2 regions of the Humibacter ginsengisoli genome follow, and region 2 is predicted to be linked to the other one. Evidence: riboswitches for the same ligand, from Rfam matches in the RefSeq annotation. Region 2 holds a riboswitch; the other holds the start of a gene.

Region 1 (11,075 bases), on a different contig from region 2:
GATCGTCCTGACGCTCGTGCTCTCGCCCGGACTAATCTTCACCGTGGTCGGCATCGCGTTCGCAGTGCTCTTCGGCTCCATTCCGGAGGTCATCCTCTCGAGCCGCGCCGACGACCGGCAGAAGGCGATTCAGATCGCCCTGCCCGACACTCTTGATCAGATGACCATCGCAGTCGAGGCCGGCTTGGGGTTCGAGGCCGCGATGACGCGCGTGAGTCGTAACAGTGCCGGACCTCTCTCGGACGAAATCGCACGCACGCTTCAGGACATCTCGATCGGCCGATCCCGGTTCGACGCATACGCGGCGCTCCTCACACGCACGAATTGCGACGATCTCAAACGGTTCGTGCGTGCTGTTCAGCAGGCGGACCGATATGGCATCGCCATCGCCGACGTGTTGCAGGTTCAGGCGGGGGAGATGCGGGTCAAGCGCAGGCAACGCGCCGAAGAGAAGGCGGCTTCTGTGCCGATCAAGGTCGTGTTCCCTCTCGTTTTCGCGATCCTGCCCGTGTTGTTCATCGTGCTACTCTTCCCCGCCGTGCTCGGAATCATCGGGGCGTTCAGTCACGTCTGATCGTTGCGGGCGCTCATCCGTTCTCAGTCGGCAGCAGCACCGCACCGCATCGTCAGTGTCGCGGTCCCGGCATCCTCGCCGAGTTCCAGCTCGACTGACACGTTACTGAGCGACGCCAGCGACCCCACGTGCGTGCCGCCGCACGCGATGCGTGCTGTGCCCTCTGGCAAGTCGCACACCCAGAACCGCGGGTCGCCGAGACCGTCGCCGTCGCGCTCGATGTGCACGGGCGCATCCGTCGCTATCCAGGTCCGAAGCGCCTTCGAAGCAGCCGCAGCCACGGCCCCGAGCGCATCCGCGAGCCCGTCGGTGGTGAATCCCTTGCGCCGCAGCGACTTGTTGAGCCGGAAGACGTCGACGGATCCGTTGGACACAATCGTGGAGGACTGGATCGCCTCGTGGTCGAAGTCCGGCCGACCAAGCGCATCCTCTCTCACGGGTTTCGTCCATCGGTCCGCGAGCGCTGCATTGAGCGCAAGGGATGCCAGGTGGCACAGCGTGTGGCCGACGGAGAGCTCGCGGCGGTGCGCGGCATCCACGCTCACGACGACTTCGTCACCAACCGCAATGCGGCTCGGCGCCTGAAGCACGTGCGCGACGACGAACGCCCATCCCTCGGTGCCGCGACGCACCGGAACATCGTCGCCGACGAACAGGTTCGTTCCGTCAGTCGCACCGACGACGACGTCGACCATCGGCACCTCCCGCCCGTCGACGAGGATCGAGCCGGTGTCCGGTCCTTGATCGGGCCAAGCGCGGTCGACGGGATGCGCTGGGGTGCGGTCAAGCAGAACGAGTTCCTGCCCATCGCCGTACGGCTGAAGGTGCAGCACGACGGCGTCTGCGCGTAGCGCTTCAGGCCCTGCGGAGGCGTAGAGAACGGTGGTGTCCGTAGAAGGCAGCGGCATGGATGCCCGTCTCAGCGGAAGTTCACGAACTGCAGGTCGACGTCGACGTCGGCCTTCTTGAGCAGCGCGATCGTGGCCTGCAGATCGTCCCGGCTCTTCGACGAGACGCGCACCTCGTCGCCCTGGATCTGGCTCTTCACCGACTTCGGCGCCTCATCGCGGATCAGCTTGTTGATCTTCTTGCCGGCTTCCTGATCGATGCCCTGTTTGAGCGCCACCTCGAGCCGGAACTCCTTGCCGCTGGCGTACGGCTCACCGGCATCCAGGCTCTTCAGCGAGACACCGCGCTTGATGAACTTCGACTCGAGCACGTCGAGGATGGCCTTCACCCGCTCCTCCGAGTTGGCCTTGAGCAGGATCTTCTCGCCGCTCCACTCGACCGATGCCCCCACGTTCTTGAAGTCGTAGCGCTGGTCGACCTCTTTGCGCGCCTGGTTGACGGCGTTGTCGGCCTCCATCTTGTCGACTTTGCTGACGACGTCGAACGACGAATCTGCCATGACACAAGCTCCTCACGCGATCGATTCCGTATCCCTGCGAGTTTAAGGGGCGCACCGAAGGCTGGTGACGCGCGGCAATTCGGCCACCTGTCGCGGCTTTTCGGCCCAGAGGCTCCTCTATGCTTGCCGCGTGACCGAACACTTCGGCGGCCTCGCCGCAACCGGATCCGACGTGACGCCCTGGCTGATCGTCGCCGGCATCATCGTGCTGCTGGGTGTGATCGCGCTCATCATCGCCGGTGCGGTGCGCTCGCGGCGCGCCGAGCGCCAGGTCGAAGACGCGGCGGAAGCGGTAGCGGATGCCGGCGGCACGCTTCCGGAACCCGACCCGGAAGCATCCGGCTCGGCTGAGACGGTCATCGAGGAGGCGTCCGAGCTGGGCACAACGGATGCCCGCACAGCGCCACCTGCGCCACCCGCGTCGCCGTCGCCGCTGGAATCGCCCGCGCCGGGGTCGCCCGCGCCGGGGTCTCCCACCCCCGGTGGGCCCGCGGACGATGGAGAGGGCCCGTCGTCGGACAGCTCGCCGAGGCCCTGACGCCCATCCGATCGACCTCCGGCGCGCTTCGACTCGCTGAAACCGGGGGTTCGTGCTGAGGCCCGGGCACAATGCGCCGGTTTCGGCGCGATCCGCCGGTTTCGCAGCGATCGGGCCCGGACGGCCGACGATTTCACCGGATGCGAGAGCGTGGGTATCCTTGAGTTCGCGCCTTCGGTCAGGTGATCACACGTGGTCGGGAGCGCCTCGGCAGGTTACCCAAGCGGCCAAAGGGATCTGACTGTAAATCAGCCGGCATAGCCTTCGGGGGTTCGAATCCCTCACCTGCCACTGTGTGCGTCGAGCCCCTTCTGACCTGGTCAGGAGGGGCTCGGCAACGTACAGCCGAAGCCGCGGCCGCATCGTCACTTGCTCATCGGCGGCGCGTCGCCGGGAACGAGATATCCGCCGATCTGGCGGAACAGCGTGTCGGACGAATTCGCGTAGTCGCCCTGGTCGTCGAAGGCGGCGGGAGTGAACGTGCACGCGACGGCGATCGCGACCTTCTTGGACGGCAGATAGGCCTCCGTGGCGCTGTAGCCGCTGAGCAGAGGATTCTGCAGCATCCACGAGCCCGAGCGAACCACACCGAGGCCGTAGTTGTAGCCGGGAACCTGCGTGAAGCACGAACCGCCGCACACCGGCAGGTGGGTGCCGAAGCCGATCAGCTTCGAGTCGGTCATCGCGTGGAAACTCGCCTTCGACAGTAGCTTGCCGGTGCCGATCGCCACGGCCGTCGTCGTCATGTCGGTGATGTCGGTGGTCTCGGCCGCGCCGATCGGGGTGCCCCACGCCGGGTTCCAGTACGTCGACTCCTCGTAGAACGGGCTGCCAGGCGGCACCCCCAGCTGCACCCTTCGTTCGGAGCTGTATGCGTGCAGCGTCGGCCTGGGGAAGACCGCTGTCGAGTTCGCGACGGTGTTCTTCAGACCCATGGGATCGAGCACCTTCTGCTTCAGCAGCTGGTCGAGCGGCTTCTTGCCGATCATGGCGAGAATGTGACCCAGGATCATGAAGTTGGTGTGCGCGTAGCTCCAGTTCGTGCCGGGAGCGAACTCCATCGGCCGGTCGAACGCGTATTTGATGCGCTCATCGAACGTGAAGAGGTGGAACGGGTTCGTGTTGTACGCCGCCGTCCACCCCGGGTCGGTCTCGAAGTCGGGGTAGCCGGATGTCTGATTCGCGAGCATCTTGAGAGTCACCTTGTCGGCGTCCGGAAGCTCGGGCATCCACTTGTCGATCGTGTCATCGAGTGCGACCTTGTGCTCGTCCACGTACTGCAGAAGCAGGTTGCTGAGGTATTCGAAGGCGACGGCCCCGTTGCGGAACTGCATATCGGTCTTCGCCGGGACACCGGTCATCGAGTCCCCGAATGCCTGCATGGCCACGACTTTGCCGTTCACCGTCACTCGCACGATGACAGCTTTCAAGTGCTGCTTGGTCATGGCCGTGCGCACGAGCGACGCTATGCCCTCGGCCTGTTTGGAGTCCGGCGCCGATGAAGACCCGGTCGATGCCTTCGGCGCGGGCGACGCAGTGCAGGAGGTGAGCCCCGCCGCCGTCACCAGCGCGACGACAATTGCTGTTCCGATCCAGGTCATGCGGGAGTGAACTCTCGCGACTGCCGGTTCTGGGTGCACCATGGCGGCTCCGCTCGTCGCAGAACGCTGCAGGAGCGGCTGCCCTCCCGACACTACGCGCCCGCACGGAGGACCGGTCATGCGCATTCCGCTCCACAACGGGGGACACGCCTCGATGCTCGGTCGTCTCGATAAACTGTCGCAGCCCGCCCGCTTCGTCCCTTTCGCTGAGGAGCCCCTCCGTGCGCGTAACCATGCTCCGTGCCAAGATCCACCGCGCGACGGTGACCAGGGCTGACTTGCACTATGTCGGGTCCCTGACCGTGGATCGCGATCTCCTGACCGCGTCGGGAATCCTCGTGGGAGAGAAGGTCACCGTGGTCGACATCGACAACGGTCAGCGGTTCGAGACGTATGTCATCGAGGGCGAGCCCGGCTCTGGCGTGATTGGTGCGAATGGTGCGGCCGCCCGGCTCGTCGCCCTCGGCGACCGGGTGATCATCATGGCCTACGGGTCGGTGAAGCTGTCGAAGGCATCCGGGGTGCGACCGAAGGTCATCATGGTGGATGCGCAGAACCGCGTGCAGCACACCGGCGAGGATGCCGCATTCCCCACGGCGTATCCATCGTGATCGGCGACCGCGTCGATTGTGCAGCAGCTGACTCCCCGCTGAGTCAGCGGATGCCCGGATAGGCTCGTCTCCATGCCCGACGAGCAGCGGAACGTGCCGACACAGATCAACTTCGACATTCCGACGGAGGTCGAGGCGGGCAGTTTCGCGGACTTCGCCAGCATCTGGCACACCGACAGCGTGTTCGTGCTCGACTTCGCATCGCTGCGCGGTCCGGCGACCGAGACACTCGACGAAGACGGCGAACCGCAGCGCTCGGTGAACGCGAGGGTCGTGACCCGGGTGCGCATTCCGCCGGAGCAGGTGTTCGAGCTCGCGAAGGCGCTGACCCGCGAGCTCGAGCTCTGGGAGCAGCAGACCGGCAAGCGCTCGGGGCAGTAGCGCAACTGGCGGCGCCTGCTGTCAGCACCGGGGCACCCGGCCCGTCGGCTGGACCGGCGGCCCGTCAGGGGCAGTCCGTCAGGCCCGGTCGAATCGCTTTCCGTAGCCCTGCTTCGGCAGGATGCCGAAGATCACGCCGATCACCTGCCCGGCGAACGGAATGAGGGTGAGCAGGAACCACCATCCGGTCAGGTTCGCGTCGTGCAGCCGGCGCACGAACACGGCAATGGTCGGAACGATCACCGCAAGCACGTACAGCCCGAAAACGATGCCGATCACCGTGCTCCCCGTCGTCGGTCTCGGCGCGAACGGCCCCGCGAGGCCGTTCGCCATCTCGACACCGATTCCCGCGAGCAGGAACACGACGATGTTCAGCGCGTACGCCCACCAGAACTCGCTGCGACTCGCCCTGCCATGGAACACGGCGTATTTCGCGAAGTACCGACCGATCGCCTCCTGAGGCGTCGCTCGGTAGATCGGCTTGTCCGACGGATGCCTGCCCGCGGCGATCTCCGCCGCATCGACGGCATCCTGCGCGAAGTCGTCGGCCCCGGTGCTCACGATCACATGCTGCCACGAGCGTCAATCGATGACGCGAATCAGCTCCCACATGCCGAGCGTGGCGAGGCGCACATCGAACACGCGGGTATCGCCGTCGTCACTCGTGCCCTGGAAGCGCCAGCCCTTCAGCGGCGTCGGCGGATGCGTGATCGCCGGACTCAGCGGAATGCCGGGCTCGGGCCCCAGCCGAGTCGGTGTATCGGTGACGCGGTAGCGACGGCCGGCCCAGAACATCCGTCTCGGAACGCCGTCTTCATCGATCCAGACGGTGACGATGTCGGTGGTATGAGTGATGCTCACGGCAGACCTCCTCGCAGAACAATCGAACAGAGCTTCGATGAAAGGAGAATAGATCGATTGCGCGCGACACGCCAAAGAGATCCTCCAGGCGGCGGCCCCTAGCATCGAGGGGTGCCCTCCACTATCGATGAGCTCCTGATCCTTGCCCGCACGATCGCCTGCGAGGCCGGCGATCTCGTGCACAGCCGGCGCGAGGAGGGTGTCGAGGTCGCGGCGACGAAGACGGCACCGGAAGACATCGTCACGGCGGCGGATCGCGAGTCCGAAGACCTCATAAGAGGACGCATCGCAGACGCCCGCCCCGGCGACGGCTTCTTCGGCGAGGAGAGCGACGCGAGCGCGAGCAGCAGCGGACTGACGTGGATCGTCGACCCGATCGACGGCACCGTCAACTACCTCTACGGCATCCCGGCGTACGCTGTCTCGATCGCCGTGGTGGAGGGCGACCCCGACCCGAACACGTGGCGCTCGCTGGCATCCGCCGTCGTCAATCCGGCCAGCGGCGAGGTGTATACGGCGAGTGCCGGCGGCGGCGCCTATCTCGGACGCAAGCGGCTGCAGGTGGCCACAGGCAAGCAGTTGTCGCTCGCCCTCGTCGGTACGGGCTTCTCGTACGACTCCCGCCGGCGCGGGCTGCAGGCCGAGGCGGTGAGCATGCTCATTCCGCGGGTGCGAGACATCCGCCGTATCGGTGCGGCCTCGCTCGACCTCTGCAATGTCGCGTCAGGGCGACTGGATGCTTACTACGAGAAGGGCCTCAAGCCCTGGGATCATGCCGGCGGCGCGCTCGTCGCCGCGGAGGCGGGCGCGAAGGTCGCCGGCCTGCACGGTGCGGAGGCGAGCCGCGCGCTGACGATCGCGGCGGAGCCGGGACTCTTCGCGCAGCTCGAGCCGATTCTGGACGAGATCGGCGTCGCCGACCGCTGAGCGGGCGTCAGCCCAGAATCCAGACCGCCGTGTCTGCAGGCAGCTCGTGGTCGTCGAGGGGCTCGCTCGAGACGATCACGTCGCCCTCCGGAAGCGGAATGGATGCCCGCCCCAGGTTCGCCAGCACCGTGACGTCCCCGTTGCGGAACGCCACCACGTCGTCGCCGTAGCCCTCCAGCCACTCGAGTATCCCGCTGCCCAGCGAGCGTTCCTCTCGTTCGGCGAGCAGCAGTTTGTAGAGCGAGAGCGTCGAGTCGGGCTCGTCGCTCTCCGCGTCCCGCGCCATCGTCGCCCACTCGGCCGGCTGCGGCAGCCAGCTCTTCCCGCTGTCGCTGAACCCGTACGAGGGACCGGATGCCGTCCACGGGATCGGGACGCGGCATCCGTCGCGGCCGTAGCGTTCGCCGTGCGTGCGGAACCAGGTCGGATCTTGTCGTGCGGAGTCGGGCAGATCGATCACCTCGGGGAGCCCCAGTTCCTCGCCCTGATACAGGTAGGCCGAGCCTGGCAGCGCAAGCATCACGGTCGTCGCGGCGCGGGCTCGCCGCAGGCCCAGCGCCTTGTTCGGGCGGTACGGCGTCTTCGGCCCGATCCCGTGGCCCTGCGGGCTCTCATCCGCGAGTCCGAAACGGGTCGGATGCCGGATCACGTCGTGGTTCGAGAGCACCCACGTGCTCGGGGCGCCGACACCGTTGAACGCGTCGAGCGATTCCTCGATGACTGCACGCAGAGCATCCGGATGCCACGGCGTCTCGAGGTAGGTGAAGTTGAACGTCTGCTGCATCTCGTCGGAGCGCACGTACCTGGCGAGCTTGGCGGGCGGGCTCACCCACGCCTCTCCGCACAGCGCTCGGTCGCCGTCGTACTCCGCCAGCACGTTGTGCCAGTCGCGGAAGATGGCGTGGCCGCCTTCCTGCGCCCACATCGGCGAGCCGGGCTCCTCATCGCTGATGTCGGGCTCGAGCGTCACGCTGGCGCCGCTCATCGAGCCGCCGCGCTGCTCGGGCGTGTAATCCGGCAGCCCCTTCGCCTTGACCATGCCGTGCGCGACGTCGATGCGGAATCCGTCCACTCCGCGATCGAGCCAGAACCGCAGGATGCCGCGGAACTGTTCCCACACCCAGGGGCTCTCCCAGTTGAGGTCGGGCTGCGACGAGTCGAACAGGTGCAGGTACCACTGTCCAGGGGTGCCGTCCGGGTTCGTCGTGCGGCTCCAGGCGGGGCCCCCGAAGACCGACTCCCAGTTGTTCGGCGGAAGCTCGCCGTTCTCACCCTTGCCGTCGAGGAACCAGTAGTGGCTCCTCGCCTCGCTGCCCGGAGCGGATGCCAGCGCCTCTTGGAACCAGCGGTGATCGGACGACGTGTGGTTCGGCACCAGGTCGACGATGACGCGTAGCCCGAGGTCGTGGGCGGCCGCGAGCATCCGGTCGAAGTCGTCGAGCGTGCCGAACAGCGGGTCCACGTCGCAGTAGTCGGCGACGTCGTAGCCGGCGTCGCGCTGCGGCGACGTCATGAAGGGGGAGAGCCAGACCGCGTCGACACCGAGGTCTTGCAGAGCGGGCAGGTGAGCGGTGATACCGGGCAGGTCGCCGAAGCCGTCGCCGTTGCTGTCCGCGAACGACCGCGGATACACCTGATAGATCACCGCTGTGCGCCACCACTCGTTGCCGGTGCTGGTCGGCGTCGCTGCGGTGTCGCTCTGCGGGCCGGTCGCTTCGTGCGATGCCTCCGACATGGCTTCCTCCGTCGAAGGGGCCGTGTTCACCGTTGTATTCACCACTGATACGTCCTTGATTCGAGTCGTTGCATGCGTGTCCATCCATGCTCTCGCACGTGCCTGATGACCGGCGGCTGCCCTTCGGCCGGAACGTTGATAGGGTGATGGCGATCTACACGGGAGCCCTGGCAAGGGCTGAGAGGAAGCTGCCGCAGCTTCGACCGTAGAACCTGTCCGGACAATGCCGGCGAAGGAAGTAGGGCTCCTCCATGGATTCGATCCACCCATCGCACACGCTCGCCTATCTGCGCGACGACGAACACGGCATCCGTGTTCCGGTCACCTCGATCTCGCTGGGCACGACGTCGGACGAGTCGTTCGTGGCCTACCGAACGGCCGGGCCCGGCAGCGACCCGGTGCTCGGGCTCGCGCCGTTCCGTGAGGAATGGATTGCAGCGCGCGGCGACACAGAAACGTACGAAGGCCGCGGCCGCGACCTGAACGATGATGGCAGGGCCGCGCAGCGCCGAGGTGCGGCCTCCGCCGAGTGGAAGGGCGCCAAGCCGGTGCCGCGCCGGGCCCTGGACGGCCGCACGGTGACGCAGATGCACTACGCCCGGCGCGGCGTGATCACCCCGGAGATGCGCTTCGTCGCGTTGCGGGAGAACTGCGATGTCGAGCTCGTCCGCGCGGAACTCGCCGCGGGGCGGGCGATCATCCCCAGCAACATCAATCATCCGGAATCCGAGCCGATGATCATCGGCAAGGCGTTCCTGGTGAAGGTGAACGCCAACATCGGCAACTCGGCGGTGACCAGCTCCATCGCCGAGGAGGTCGACAAGCTGCAGTGGGCGGCCACCTGGGGTGCCGACACCGTGATGGACCTGTCGACCGGGGACGACATCCACACCACCCGAGAGTGGATCATCCGCAACTCACCAGTTCCGATCGGCACCGTTCCGATCTACCAAGCGCTGGAGAAGGTGGGCGGCGACGCGAACGCGTTGACATGGGAGCTCTACCGCGACACCGTCATCGAGCAGTGCGAGCAGGGTGTCGACTACATGACCGTGCACGCCGGAGTGCTCCTGCGCTATGTTCCACTGACTGCCGAAAGGGTCACCGGGATCGTCTCCCGCGGCGGATCGATCATGGCGGGATGGTGCCTTGCGCACCACGAGGAGAACTTCCTCTACACCCACTTCGACGAGCTGTGCGAGATCTTCGCTCGCTACGATGTCGCGTTCTCGCTCGGCGATGGGCTGCGGCCGGGTTCCATCGCCGACGCGAACGACGCCGCCCAGTTCGCCGAGCTCGACACGCTGGCCGAGCTGACCAGGCGGGCGTGGGAGTTCGACGTGCAGGTCATGGTGGAGGGCCCCGGGCACGTTCCGTTCCACCTCGTGCGGGAGAACGTCGAGCGTCAGCAGGAGCTCTGCGACGGTGCCCCGTTCTACACCCTCGGACCGCTGGTCACCGATATCGCGCCTGGCTACGACCACATCACCTCGGCGATCGGTGCGACCGAGATAGCCCGTTACGGCACCGCGATGCTCTGCTACGTCACGCCGAAGGAGCACCTCGGTCTTCCGAACAAGGATGACGTGAAGACGGGTGTCATCACCTACAAGATCGCCGCGCACGCCGCCGACCTGGCGAAAGGACATCCGGGCGCCCACGAGCGGGACGACGCGCTTTCGAGAGCGCGATTCGAGTTCCGGTGGCGCGACCAGTTCGCGCTCTCCCTCGACCCGGTCACCGCGGAGGAGTTCCACGACGAGACCCTGCCCGCGGAGCCGGCCAAGACCGCGCACTTCTGCTCGATGTGCGGGCCGAAGTTCTGCTCGATGCGCATCTCTCAAGACATCCGGGACGAGTTCGGCGGACTCTCCGAGCAGCAGGTGATCGCGGGCATGAACGAACGATCCGCCCTCTTCCGCGCGTCGGGCGGACGGGTCTACCTTCCCGAGCCCGGCGTCGGCCGCCCGTAACCGTCGTGATGTCCGCCCTGATCACGGGGCCGTTCGGCGACGTCCGGACGGCCGGTTCACTGAGGATGCGCGGGGTCTTCCAGAAGGGGCAGGGCGCCGCACAGCCGGCGTGCGGCCTCCTCGGGGTCGTCGGCGTCGGTGATCGCCCGCACCACGACGACCCGCCGCGCACCGGCATCCACCACCTCGCCGATGGTGCTCGCATCGATGCCGCCGATCGCGAACCACGGGCGCGTCGGGCTTCGTTGCGCCGCGAACCTGATCAGCTCGGTTCCCACGGCCGCGCGTCCGGGCTTCGTCGGGGTGGACCACACCGGCCCGACGCAGAAGTAGCCGAGATCGGCAGCGGCGATGGCGGCATCCACCTGCGCAGCGGTGTGGGTGGACCGGCCGATCGCCGTCTGCGCTCCGACGATCGCGCGCGCGGCGGACGGCGGCAGGTCCTTCTGTCCGAGGTGCAGGACAG
Region 2 (11,075 bases):
TGTAGCTCAGTTGGTAGAGCGCCTGGTTGTGGTCCAGGAGGTCGCGGGTTCAAGCCCCGTCACTCACCCCAAGGAGAGCCGAGAGCAGTGTGAGCTTGCTCGCACTGCCGAGGCCGACGCAGGGGTCGCAGGCGCTCAGCGCCGATCACCCCGAGGAGAGCCGAGAGCAGTGTGAGCTTGCTCCCAAGGTAGACGGCTCGGATTCAGGCCGCTGCCGGTGCGCGCAGGGCGGCCGCATCCCAGCCGAGGACGAGCGCGGCGAGGTCTGCCAGGTCGTGCAAGGTGTCGACATGGGCCGAGTCGATCGGACGCGCCGCCGTGTCAGCGACGCAGAGCGTGCCGATCGGCTCATCATCCTCCGATTGGACCGGCACCGCGGCGTAGAAGCGCAGCTGTGCCTGACCCGTGACCAGGACGTGATCCCGCACACGCACGTCGAGTGAGGCGTCTTCGACGAGGAGCGTCTGGCCGAGATACGCCTCGCTGGTGCAGACGCCCTCCCACTCGCTCGCCCGCTCCGGGCTGACACCTCGGTGCGAGAGGAAGTGGACGGATCCACCGCGCACCATGCTCAGGACGGCGACCGGTACGCCGAACGTGCGCGCCGCGATGCCGGTGATGCGGTCGAACGCGTGCGCCAGCGACGGCCCGGGCACCCTCCCCGTCGGAGCCGCGCGGTGCCTGCTGCTCTCGGCGAGCTCCAGCTGACGCAGCGCCTGCACAAGTTCGCGGCCGACCGGACGATCGACGGGATCGCGGCTCGTCATCGCGGCCAGCAGCATCCGCCAGGCGTCGGGCAGGTCGTCGGGGATCTCCGGATCCGACGTCAGACGCGCGAGCGCTGACTGCACGGGGGTACCGGGGAAAGTCAGCTTGCGCGTGTGGCATTCGAGCAGCACGAGGCCGAGGGCGTACACGTCGCTCGCGCCGGTGAGCGCGTCGCCGCGAGCCTGCTCGGGGCTGAGGTACGCGGCCGTGCCCGTCGTGACGCCCTCCATGGTCGCCCGCTCGGCGCCGGTTGCCAGCGCGATGCCGAAGTCGGTGAGTCGTGCTCTGGTGCGGCCGTTCTCATCGGAGACGACCAGCACGTTCCCGGGCGTGAGGTCGCGGTGGATCACGCCGCGGGCGTGCACGTATTCCAGCGCCTCGGCGAGGTCGCATCCGATCTCTGCGATGTGGCGCAATGAGAGCTCGGTGCGCTCGAGATGCCTGCGCAGGTCGACGCCGTCGACACGTTCCAGCACCAGGTAGCGATGCGGCACGCCCTGCGGGTCCGGCGCGATTCCGGCGTCGATGAGGGTCACGATCGCGTGATGGCTCAGGCCGGCGAGCACGTCGATCTCCGCCTCTTGCCGGGTGGAGTCCTCGCCGGAGATCGCGTGCTTGAACACCTTCACCGCGACCTCGCGGCCGATGTGCTCGTCGATCGCCTGGTACACGACCGACATGCCGCCCTCGCCCAGGGTGCCGATGATCGTGTATCTGGAGGGCGGACGGCCGCCCATCACGCCAGGCACCGACTGCAGTCCGCCGTCGGTCGCCGGGTCTGTGATCGTCGTCATGAACCCGTCACCGGTATGGCCATCGGCGACCGGCCCGGTGTGAGCGCCACCGGTGCGCGCGCCGCTGGGACCGGTCGCCAGGGCAGCACCGAAGCGCGGCAGGGACTGAGGGTCGGTCATCGGGTCCTCGGGGGGCTGGTCCGAAAAATGAATTCGGAGACGGTCTGGCGGGGGCCACCGGTCGAACGAGTGTACCCGCTGCTCCCGGCCCTTCGCCGGGGATTGCCTGAGATGACGTCGACCGCTAAGCACGGGCGCCTTGCGTCGTTCATGGCACGCTGGGTTCGTGATGAGCATGGAAGCGGATGCCTTCGAGCGCCTCGTCGTCGATGAGCTCGATGCGCTGCCCGATGAGATGGTCGACGGTCTCGAGAACGTCGTCTTCCTCGTGGAGGACCGCCCGGCCGACGGGTCGCTGGACCTGCTCGGGGAGTACGACGGCATCGCTCTCACCGAGCGGGACCGGTACGGCTTCGGTGAGGTGCCCGATCGCATCCTGCTCTACCGCGAACCGCTGCTCGCGATCTGCTCAGACGAGAAGCAACTGCGCGACGAGGTGCACGTCACGCTCGTGCACGAGATCGCGCACTTCTACGGGATCGACGACCATGAGTTGCACGAGCTGGGCTGGGCGTAGCCCGGCTCAGCGCGCGGGGTCGTCCTCGGGGTCGCTCTCATAGGGGTCGCTGTCGGGAGCGTCGAACGAGTACCTCACGTGCAGCTGCCCGTGCACCTGACGGCTGTCGAGCGCCCTGTACTCGAATTGCGACTCGATGCCGTCGATGGCGGCATACGCACTCACCGTCTCGTCGTACTTGCCGCCGATGAGGTAGCGCCGGTCTGCCGTGCCCGCGAGGGGCCCGTCCACGTATTCGACGATGTACTCGGTAGCCGTGTCGCTCATGGCACCACGGTACCGCGGGAAAAGCCCTCGGTCGTGGTAGGTCGTGATCCCGCCGTCGTGTCGATGACGACATCGGCCAGCGTCGCGGGAGCTTCGCGGCCGACGAAACGCTCCCACTGCCGCTGCCAAGTGTCCCAGTGCGCGTCGAAGCCGCCCCCGTCGCGGGACAACGCCCTCCGCTTGCGCACGTCGTCGGCGGCGGTGAGCCAGATGCGCAGATCCGCGAGAGGTGCAGCGTGGCGGCTGAGGCATCCGCAACCCTCGATGATCAGTGGATGCTCCGCCGTTACGCGATGCCACTCGGCAGGCTCCGACGTCGCCCAGTCCCATCTCCGCCAACGGCCGGCGCCTTCCGTGCGAAGCGGCACCAGCAGTTCGTCTGCGAGCTGGATGGATGCCGTCTCCAGGCCCTCCCAACCCGGATAGAGATCGTCCATGCGAACGAGCCGCGGCGGGCGATCCGGCCACGCGGCGACGAGCGCATCCGCGAATGTGGACTTGCCCGCGCCGCTCGGCCCGTCGATGAGCACGATCGGATGCTCGGCTCGAGCCGATGTGCGTGCGATGAGGTCGCGCACCGTCTTCGAGTCGGCCCGCCCTCGGGATACCGCCGCCTCAGCCGATGACAAAGCGCCAGCTTCCGGTGATCACGGACACCGTGACCGCGAGTGCGGCGACGAGCACGCCCACACCGAGCACGACCCAGTCGCGGGCGCCGAAACGCGAGGGTCGCGCCCAGGTGCGGGTGACGGTACTGCCGAATCCTCGTGCCTCCATCGCGGTCGCGAGGGAGCTCGCGCGCCGGATCGAGAGCACGAACAGCGTGAACGCCTGACCGAGCGCCCGCTTCACCGCGCCGCGCCCGGCAATCCCCCGCGCTCGCCTGGCCAAGCCCAACGCGCGCCAATCGTCGGCGAACAGGCCGAGCAGCCGGAACGCGGCGAGGGCGCCCAACACGAAGCGTGCGGGCAGGCGGAGCACTTGCGCAAGGCTGTCTGCAAGGTCGGTGGGATCGACCGTGATGAAGAGCAGCACGGCGGGCACGCCGACGGCGAGGATGCGCAGGGCGGTGGCGATCGCGAGTCCGACCGAGCCGTCGCTGACCTCGATCAGCCACCAGTGCAGGTAGATCCGGCCCGACGACTGGCCGTAGAGCAGGGTGGTCAGCCCGGCCAGCGCGGCCGCCACCAGGATCGGGCTCAGGCGAAGTAGAGCGGCGCGGAACGGGAATCTCAGGCACGCCAGCAGCGCGCACTCGGCGGCGAGTGCCACGGCGGCCGAGACCCAGTCGATGCTGGCCAGGAGCGCAAGCGCGATCGTGAAGGCCGCGCCGAGCTTCGCCACCGGGTTCACCGAGGCGAGGCGCGTAGCGCGCAACGGCTCTGTGAACGTCACGGCGTACCGACCAGCCGTCCGGCGACGGTCAGCTCTCTGCGCTCCGCGCAAAGGGCGGTAACGAGCTCGAGGTCGTGGGTGGCGAACACGAGTGCGCTTCCGGCGTCGCGCACCTCGGCGAGCAAGGCGACGAGTTCTCGCCAGGTGACGGCATCCTGTCCGAATGTCGGTTCGTCGAGCACGAGCATCCGTGGTGCCGTGACGATCGCGGTGGCGACCGACAGCCGGCGCTTCTGGCCGCCGGAGAGGGTGAACGGGTTGGCACGGGCGAGGGCATCCAGTCGAAGGCGGACCATCACGTCGTCGATGATGCGGTCCGCCTCGGGGCCACGGATGCCCGCTGCTCGCGGTCCGATGGTGAGCTCGTCCCGCACTGTGGCGGCGACGAACTGGTGCTCGGGGTTCTGGAACACCGATCCGATCCTGGTGACCAAGGCGGACGACTTCCAGCGGAACGGCGATGCCGTCAGTCCGTTCCGCAACTCATCCGACGCCGCGACGCCTCCGTCGATCGGTGGGAGGAGCCCGCCGAGCGTGAGGGCGAGCGTGCTCTTACCGGCGCCGTTCGGTCCGGTCAACGCGAGGGCGGAGCCCTCCTGCGCCGCGACATCACCGACATGAATTCGCGGACCTCGTGGTCTGCCGACGGTGAGGTCGTCGCCGGTGAGCAGAACGCCGCCCGGCGTTCCTGGTCGCCGTATGGCCTCCCAGCGAGGCGGCCTGTGTTCCCGGGGCAGCCACACCCCCGCCTCGGTGAGCTCGGTACGACTCCTCTCGAAGACGTCGTCCGGGCGGCCGTCGGCGAGGAGCCCTCCTCGGCCGTCGAGCACGACGACTCGGTCGACCAGGTCGAGCCAGATGTCGACCCGGTGCTCCACGACGACGAGCGTGGCACCGCTGGCCTCGAGCGCCAAGCGGACGGCGTCCCGAACCTCGACCACGCCATCCGGGTCGAGATTCGCAGTCGGTTCGTCCAGCAGCAACGCGCCGGGCCGCATCGCGAGCAGGCCGGCCAGCGCGAGGCGCTGCTTCTGTCCTCCACTCAGCGCCGATGTCGGATGCCGCAGGTCGATATCGAGTCCGACGGCATCCAGAGCTGCGTGCACCCGGGGCCAGATCTCGGCACGGGGCACTCCGATGTTCTCGCACGCGAACGCCACGTCGTCGCCCGCGCGGGCGAGCACTGTCTGGGACTCGGGATCCTGCAGCAGCAGCCCCGCTCTACCTCGCACCGCTGCGGGTTCCGCGCCGTCGACGAGCAGCCGTCCTTCTGCTTCTCCGTCGTCGTCACCACCGAGCACCCCTGCGATACCGGCCAGCAGAGTGCTCTTGCCCGATCCCGACCCTCCGAGAAGGAGGATGCGCTCCCCCGGCGCCACGTGCAGGTCGAGGTGACGCACGGCCCAGGCCGCGCGCCCGGCATGCCGCCAGCCCCACCCGGCCGCTTGAATGGCGGCCGGGCTTCCGTCCACGGCCCCGCGGGAGCGGCTCACACCCGCTCCGTCACCTCACGGCCGGCGCCGAATCTGCTCAGGGCCCCGGTCTTGGCAAGCCCCTTCACGATCGCCCAGGAACCGAGGCCGCCGATGACCGCGCCGGAGAGAATCGTGCCCGCTGCATAGACGACCGCGAACGACGCCTTGGCCCCGGGATACCAGACCAGCAGGTCGAGCACCGACTCCCCGACCCCGGCTCCCGCACCGGCGATGAGAGCCACGACCCAGTTCCATCGCGCGTACAGCACGATCAGGAAGACGAGTTCGGCGCCGGCGCCCTGCACCAGCCCGGAGAGGAGCGTGAGGGGGCCCCACTGCGTGCCGATCAGTGCCGAGACGGTCGCCGCCACGAGCTCGGTGAACAGCGCGGCACCGGGCTTGCGAACGACGAGTCCGCCGAGCACGCCGGCGAACAGCCAAGGACCGTTGATGATGCCCTGGAGGCCGGGAAGCGCCGCCGTGATCGGTGCGCCGACGGGGTTGGATGCCTGATCCCACACCCAGAAAACCAGTCCGGCGACGACCGCGAGGACTGCGGCGACGACGATGTCGACGACGCGCCAGCGGAGAACTCTGCGGGTGCGCCCTGGGGTGGTTGCGATGGTTGCGTGCACGATTCGTGCCCTTTCGTTCGCTCAAACGTGGGCACGGGTGGATGCCCCGCACGTGCGGAGCGCCCGAGAGACGTAGCTCCCTGCGCTGGCATGACCCAGATCAGGTTCGACGGTCGAAGGTTGGAGTACCTTCCTCTCAGCCCGGCTCACCGGACTCCCGTGTTCGAGTGACGATTATAGTCGGTGGTGCGGTTCTGAGGACGGCTCACAGGTGACGACGGATTCCCAGGCGAAGACCCAGGAAACAGGCGCGTAATGTGGACCTCGCGCCCGCGCCGGTTCGCGGGCCAGCACCGAGGAGGCAGCCATGGTCATCATGTGGGTGCTCCTCGCCGTGGGGCTGGCGTTCGTCATCCTGCTGCGCCTCTATGTCATGCGGATGCGCAAGTTCGAGCGCATCGTCGCCGAACGCAGAGCCGAAGCGGCACGGCTCGCCGCGGCACGGGCTGCCCGGGACTCCGCAGCACGTCGCGCGCGAGAACTCGAAGAAGCCGAAGGGCGCACGACCACCGAGTGACGTGCCGGATCACCGGCACATTGCGCGACGCGATCGCCCCGTCGGCCGAGCGGTTCAGCGACGCCGGCGACGCAACGCGCGGAAGATCAGCGCGACACCACGCGTGGCGACCCAGGCGAACGGCATCGCCACCGCCAGGAGTGCGATCGGGTTCGGCTCGAACCGCACACCCGTCTTGTCTTTGATGTAGGCGCCGATCGGAACACTCGCGCCCCCGCCGCCCCCTCCGGATCCCGACGCCGGTTCCTGGGTTCCCTCTCCCCCGCCGAACCCGAACCAGGCGAGCGCCACCGGGATGACGGTCACGTCGTCGAGTTTCACCGGGTCGCCGTACGCGGTGCGAACCCCTGCGGTGGACTTGACGGAGTCGGCGAGCTTGAGCACGAAGTCAGCCATGCGGCTCACGCTACCCGGGCTGCTCGCGCTCGCGCAGCACCTTCGCGTTGCCGGTGTCGCCTACGCGGCGCGGCCCGTTACCCACCAGTGCCGCTGAGGTGACCGCCCCCGCGCCGAACCGCGCCGCCACACGGTCGATCGCGTTCTCCGCGTCGCGCCAGTCCTCGTCGGGATCCCAGAGAACCGGCGCGCTCGATCCGTCCGGGAGCAGTTGCTCCGCTCGCACGCCCAGAAGCCGGATGGCGTCGCCCGACTGCAGCACGGCATCCAAAAGCGATGCAGCCTCCTCGTAGAGGCGACGACCGACGTTGGTGGGCTCGGGCAGGGTGCGGGACCGGGAGATCGTGCGGAAGTCGGCATAGCGCAGTTTCAGCGCCACGGTTCTCGACGTGAGACGGTGCGCGCGCAGCCGTGCGGCGACCTGTCCGGAGAGCCGGAGCAGCTCGCGCCGGAGCACCGAGGCATCCGTCACGTCGTACTCGAACGTCTGCTCGTGTCCGATGCTCTTCTCCCGCGACACTGGTTCAACGCCTCGGGGATCGACGCCGTTCGCGAGCTCGTGCAGCCTCACGCCCGACGCATCCCCCACCCACCGGCGCAACACGTCGAGCGGCGTCGACGCGACGTCGCCGACAGTTCGGAGTCCGTAGCGATGCAGGGTCTCCTGGGTAGCCGGTCCGACACCCCACAGGGCACCGATCGGAAGCGGATGCAGGAACGTGAGCGTCTCGGCCACGGGAATCACGAGCATCCCGTCCGGTTTCGCCCTGGTGGAGGCGAGCTTCGCCATGAACTTCGTGCCGGCAACACCTACCGAACACGTCAGCCCCGTCTCAGCGAGAACTCGGCGACGGATGCTCGCACCGATGCTCGCAGGCGACCCGAGTAGTCGCACGGCACCGGCGACGTCGAGGAAGGCCTCGTCGATGCTGACCTGTTCCACCAACGGCGTCACATCACCCAGGATGCCCACCACCCGTGCCGAGTAGCGCGCGTACTTGTCGAAGTGCGGCTCCAGCACGACGGCGTCCGGGCAGAGCCGCAGCGCCTGCGCCACCGGCATGGCGCTACGCACTCCGGCGAGTCGTGCCTCATAGGTGGCGCTGGAGACGACGGACCGGCCGGATGCGTGCCCCACGATGGCCGGTCGCCCGCGCAACTCGGGACGATCCAGCAGTTCGACGGAGGCGTAGAAGGCGTCCATGTCGACGTGCAGCTTCGTCGCGCCCGAGTCATCGACGGGACCGACAGTCACCTGCCTGTCTCGCCCGTCGCCGCGTCCCACGCGGTCCAGTGTCGCACAGGCGATTGAGGCGAACGTGATGAATGCTCGCGTTCATCACATGAGCCGATTGAGCCTGTTGAGCGGCTCAGCCGCGAGCAGCTGGGTCTGACAAAGCGAATCACCATGTCGAGCGGTGCAGTCGCGATCAGGCATCCGTCTCACGGGCCCGGTGCAGGCCAGATAGCGTTATCTCATGCACTTCAGATATCTGGGAAACAGCGGACTCAAGATCTCCGAGATCATCTACGGCAACTGGCTCACTCACGGTTCTCAGGTGGAGAACGACACCGCGACGGCCTCGGTGCACGCGGCGCTCGACGCCGGCATCACCACGTTCGACACGGCGGACGCCTACGCGAACACCGCCGCGGAGAAGGTGCTCGGCGATGCGCTGAGGGGACAGCGTCGGCAGTCGCTCGAGATCTTCACGAAGGTGTATTGGCCGACCGGGCCCGGCGGGCACAACGACACCGGCCTGAGCCGCAAGCACATCATGGAGTCCATCAACGGTTCGCTCGAACGACTCGGCACCGACTACGTCGACCTCTACCAGGCGCACCGCTACGACTACGAGACGCCGCTCGAGGAGACCATGCAGGCGTTCGCCGATCTCGTGCGCACCGGCAAGGTGCTGTACGTCGGCGTCAGCGAGTGGACGGCTGAGCAGCTGCGGGCGGGTCACGCTCTCGCCAAGGACCTCGGTTTTCAGCTCATCTCGAATCAGCCGCAGTACTCCATGCTGTGGCGTGTGATCGAGGAGAAGGTCGTTCCGACGTCGGAAGAACTGGGGATCTCGCAGATCGTGTGGTCGCCGGTGGCGCAGGGCGTGCTCACCGGAAAGTACAAGCCGGGAGCGCAGCTGCCCGAGGGTAGCCGCGCCACCGATGAAAAGGGCGGCGCGAGCGCCATCAAGCGGTTCCTGACCGATGATGTGCTCACGGCGGTGCAGAAACTCCAGCCCATTGCCGACGAGGCGGGGCTGACGCTCGCCCAGCTCGCCGTCGCCTGGGTGCTGCAGAACCCGAACGTGGCCGGCGCCATCGTGGGTGCGTCTCGTCCGGAGCAGGTGGAGTCGAATGCCAAGGCCGCCGGTGTCGAACTCGATGAGGCCTTACTTGCACGCATCGACGAGGCGATCCTCCCCGTGGCCGTGACCGACCCGTCGCACACGAAGTCGCCGGAGTCGCGGGTGGTCTGAAACCGGCCGCGCGTCACACCAGCGCGGCGACCAGCGGCTCGAACCAGCGACGGAACGCCGCGTGGTCGTCGCGCAGGCTCCAGCTGACGACGACCGTGTCTGGGCCCACCACCCAGGCTCCCGGCTCTGCCAGAGGCAGAGCTTCGATATCGAGCCGGAACGAACCGGCCTGCCTGCGCACGTCGTGTTCACGTTCCCGCACGATGTCGACGATGTCGGCCGAATACTGCAGGTGGTTGGCCAAGTCATCGGCGACGTACTCGGCGCGGCGTTCTCGCGCCCAGGCGACGGCATCCTGGAATCGCTCGATGACGAGGTCTTGCAGAGCCAGTTCGCGGTCGAACGCGGCGAAATGCGGCGGCAGGAACACCGTGCTCCAGGAGCCGACCGCGTTCGCCTGCACCACCGCCCTGCGCCACCAGTGCGTCCACTCCTCGCCGAGCTGGGCGGACGGATCGGGCTGCGAGGCATCCCAGGAAGCGGATGCCGCGCTCGCCAGCACGCGATGCGGCACCGGCTGCCGCTGCACCGCCGGCACGACAGCGGGCAGCACAGGATCACCGACGCCCGCAAGCCCTGCGAGGTCGCGAAGGCAGAGTCCGATAAGCAGGTCGAGAGGGCAGTCCTCCGTCACCCGCCACCGCAGCGTGCCCTCCACGAGCATGATCTCAGAATAGGTTCCGGCGCCGGCGACGGCACCCGATTGACAGCAGATCACCTGGCCGGGTCGAGAACGGTCTCGATACTCCCTACAGAGCCGGCACACCGGGGAGGCTCGCGGCGTCGACGTACAGCCAGGCGGTCTCCCCGGTGGAGAGCGTCACGGCGATCCGCGTGTAGTCGTCGACCTCGTATTCGTCTGCGGCCGCCAGCTCGTCATCGGTCAGCTCGAGCACAACGCCGTCCACGACGTCGGCCGGATCGCCCGTCGCACGCGCGAACGGATGCACGGCACTGCCACTCAAGTCGACGACGCGCGGGTCGGAGATGGCGACAGTGTCGAGCACGTAACCGGGGAGCGCCGCCGTGCGCATCGGCATCCGTCTGCCGAAGGTGGCCTCCTGCACCGCAGGAAGCCGCAGGGTTCCGTAGGAGAACAGCAAGTGCGTCACGAGTCGATGGTCCCCTCAGCGGCGTCGCCCGACGCGTCGGCAATGGGCGCGGTCACGAGCAGGTACTCCGGGATGTTCGCCTGCGCAACGGGTCCTGTTCCGTCGACCCGGTACTGCGGCTCGTCGAACGCGACCGTCCAGACGCGTCCGGAGAGCGGCTGCACCTCGAACGCCCCGTGCGCAATCCCGGAAGCACTCGCCACGATCACGCCGGTCGGGTCACCGACCCAGCCCTTCGGTCCCTGGCGCTCGTCGTCGATCACGTGCACCTGCACGCCGACGCCGAATGATTCGTCATCGCCGCCAGGAGCCCGCTTTTCCCGCCACCACACGCCTGTCATTGTCCCACTGCGCACGCCGGGGTCACCTGCACGGAGTCCCGAGGGCGAGCATGATGGAGACATGACACGCGTGGCGATCATCGGTGCACACGGAAAGGTCGCGCAGCAGCTCATGCGGGTGCTGTACGACGAGGGCGACGACTTCGTCGGGATCGTCCGGAACGAGGATCATGCCGACGACATCTACCGGTTCGGCGGAGAAGGCGTGCTCCTCGACATCGAACAAGCCGAGCCGGATGCCCTCGCTCACGCCAT

What was found. Region 2 has a riboswitch for thiamine pyrophosphate ahead of ACYVI5_RS09505 (ECF transporter S component). Riboswitches for the same ligand answer to the same signal wherever they lie in the genome.
Region 1: linked by a shared signal. The riboswitch ahead of thiC (phosphomethylpyrimidine synthase ThiC) and the one ahead of ACYVI5_RS09505 (ECF transporter S component) in region 2 are both predicted to bind thiamine pyrophosphate.

The regions. Positions count from the first base shown of each region.
Region 1 is NZ_BAAGWZ010000011.1:9,302-20,376, reverse strand. Features, by position in the region: gene ACYVI5_RS14375 (type II secretion system F family protein) at 1-574, shown strand, start outside; gene ACYVI5_RS14370 (alanyl-tRNA editing protein) at 598-1,482, opposite strand; gene ACYVI5_RS14365 (YajQ family nucleotide-binding protein) at 1,494-1,982, opposite strand; gene ACYVI5_RS14360 (LPXTG cell wall anchor domain-containing protein) at 2,113-2,520, shown strand; tRNA gene ACYVI5_RS14355 (tRNA-Tyr) at 2,730-2,811, shown strand; gene ACYVI5_RS14350 (serine hydrolase domain-containing protein) at 2,886-4,121, opposite strand; gene panD (aspartate 1-decarboxylase) at 4,355-4,732, shown strand; gene ACYVI5_RS14340 (DUF3467 domain-containing protein) at 4,805-5,113, shown strand; gene ACYVI5_RS14335 (DUF805 domain-containing protein) at 5,192-5,674, opposite strand; gene ACYVI5_RS14330 (DUF6504 family protein) at 5,696-5,974, opposite strand; gene ACYVI5_RS14325 (inositol monophosphatase family protein) at 6,086-6,901, shown strand; gene ACYVI5_RS14320 (glycoside hydrolase family 13 protein) at 6,909-8,636, opposite strand; TPP riboswitch at 8,785-8,891, shown strand; gene thiC (phosphomethylpyrimidine synthase ThiC) at 8,888-10,609, shown strand; gene thiE (thiamine phosphate synthase) at 10,666-11,075, opposite strand, start outside.
Region 2 is NZ_BAAGWZ010000006.1:238,871-249,945, forward strand. Features, by position in the region: tRNA gene ACYVI5_RS09470 (tRNA-His) at 1-71, shown strand, start outside; gene ACYVI5_RS09475 (protein kinase domain-containing protein) at 204-1,682, opposite strand; gene ACYVI5_RS09480 (metallopeptidase family protein) at 1,852-2,199, shown strand; gene ACYVI5_RS09485 (hypothetical protein) at 2,206-2,466, opposite strand; gene ACYVI5_RS09490 (nucleoside/nucleotide kinase family protein) at 2,463-3,095, opposite strand; gene ACYVI5_RS09495 (energy-coupling factor transporter transmembrane component T family protein) at 3,082-3,861, opposite strand; gene ACYVI5_RS09500 (ABC transporter ATP-binding protein) at 3,858-5,354, opposite strand; gene ACYVI5_RS09505 (ECF transporter S component) at 5,351-5,971, opposite strand; TPP riboswitch at 6,032-6,142, opposite strand; gene ACYVI5_RS09510 (hypothetical protein) at 6,279-6,488, shown strand; gene ACYVI5_RS09515 (hypothetical protein) at 6,543-6,884, opposite strand; gene ACYVI5_RS09520 (Y-family DNA polymerase) at 6,895-8,169, opposite strand; gene ACYVI5_RS09525 (aldo/keto reductase family protein) at 8,363-9,367, shown strand; gene ACYVI5_RS09530 (hypothetical protein) at 9,381-10,031, opposite strand; gene ACYVI5_RS09535 (gamma-glutamylcyclotransferase family protein) at 10,117-10,479, opposite strand; gene ACYVI5_RS09540 (hypothetical protein) at 10,476-10,811, opposite strand; gene ACYVI5_RS09545 (Rossmann-fold NAD(P)-binding domain-containing protein) at 10,882-11,075, shown strand, end outside.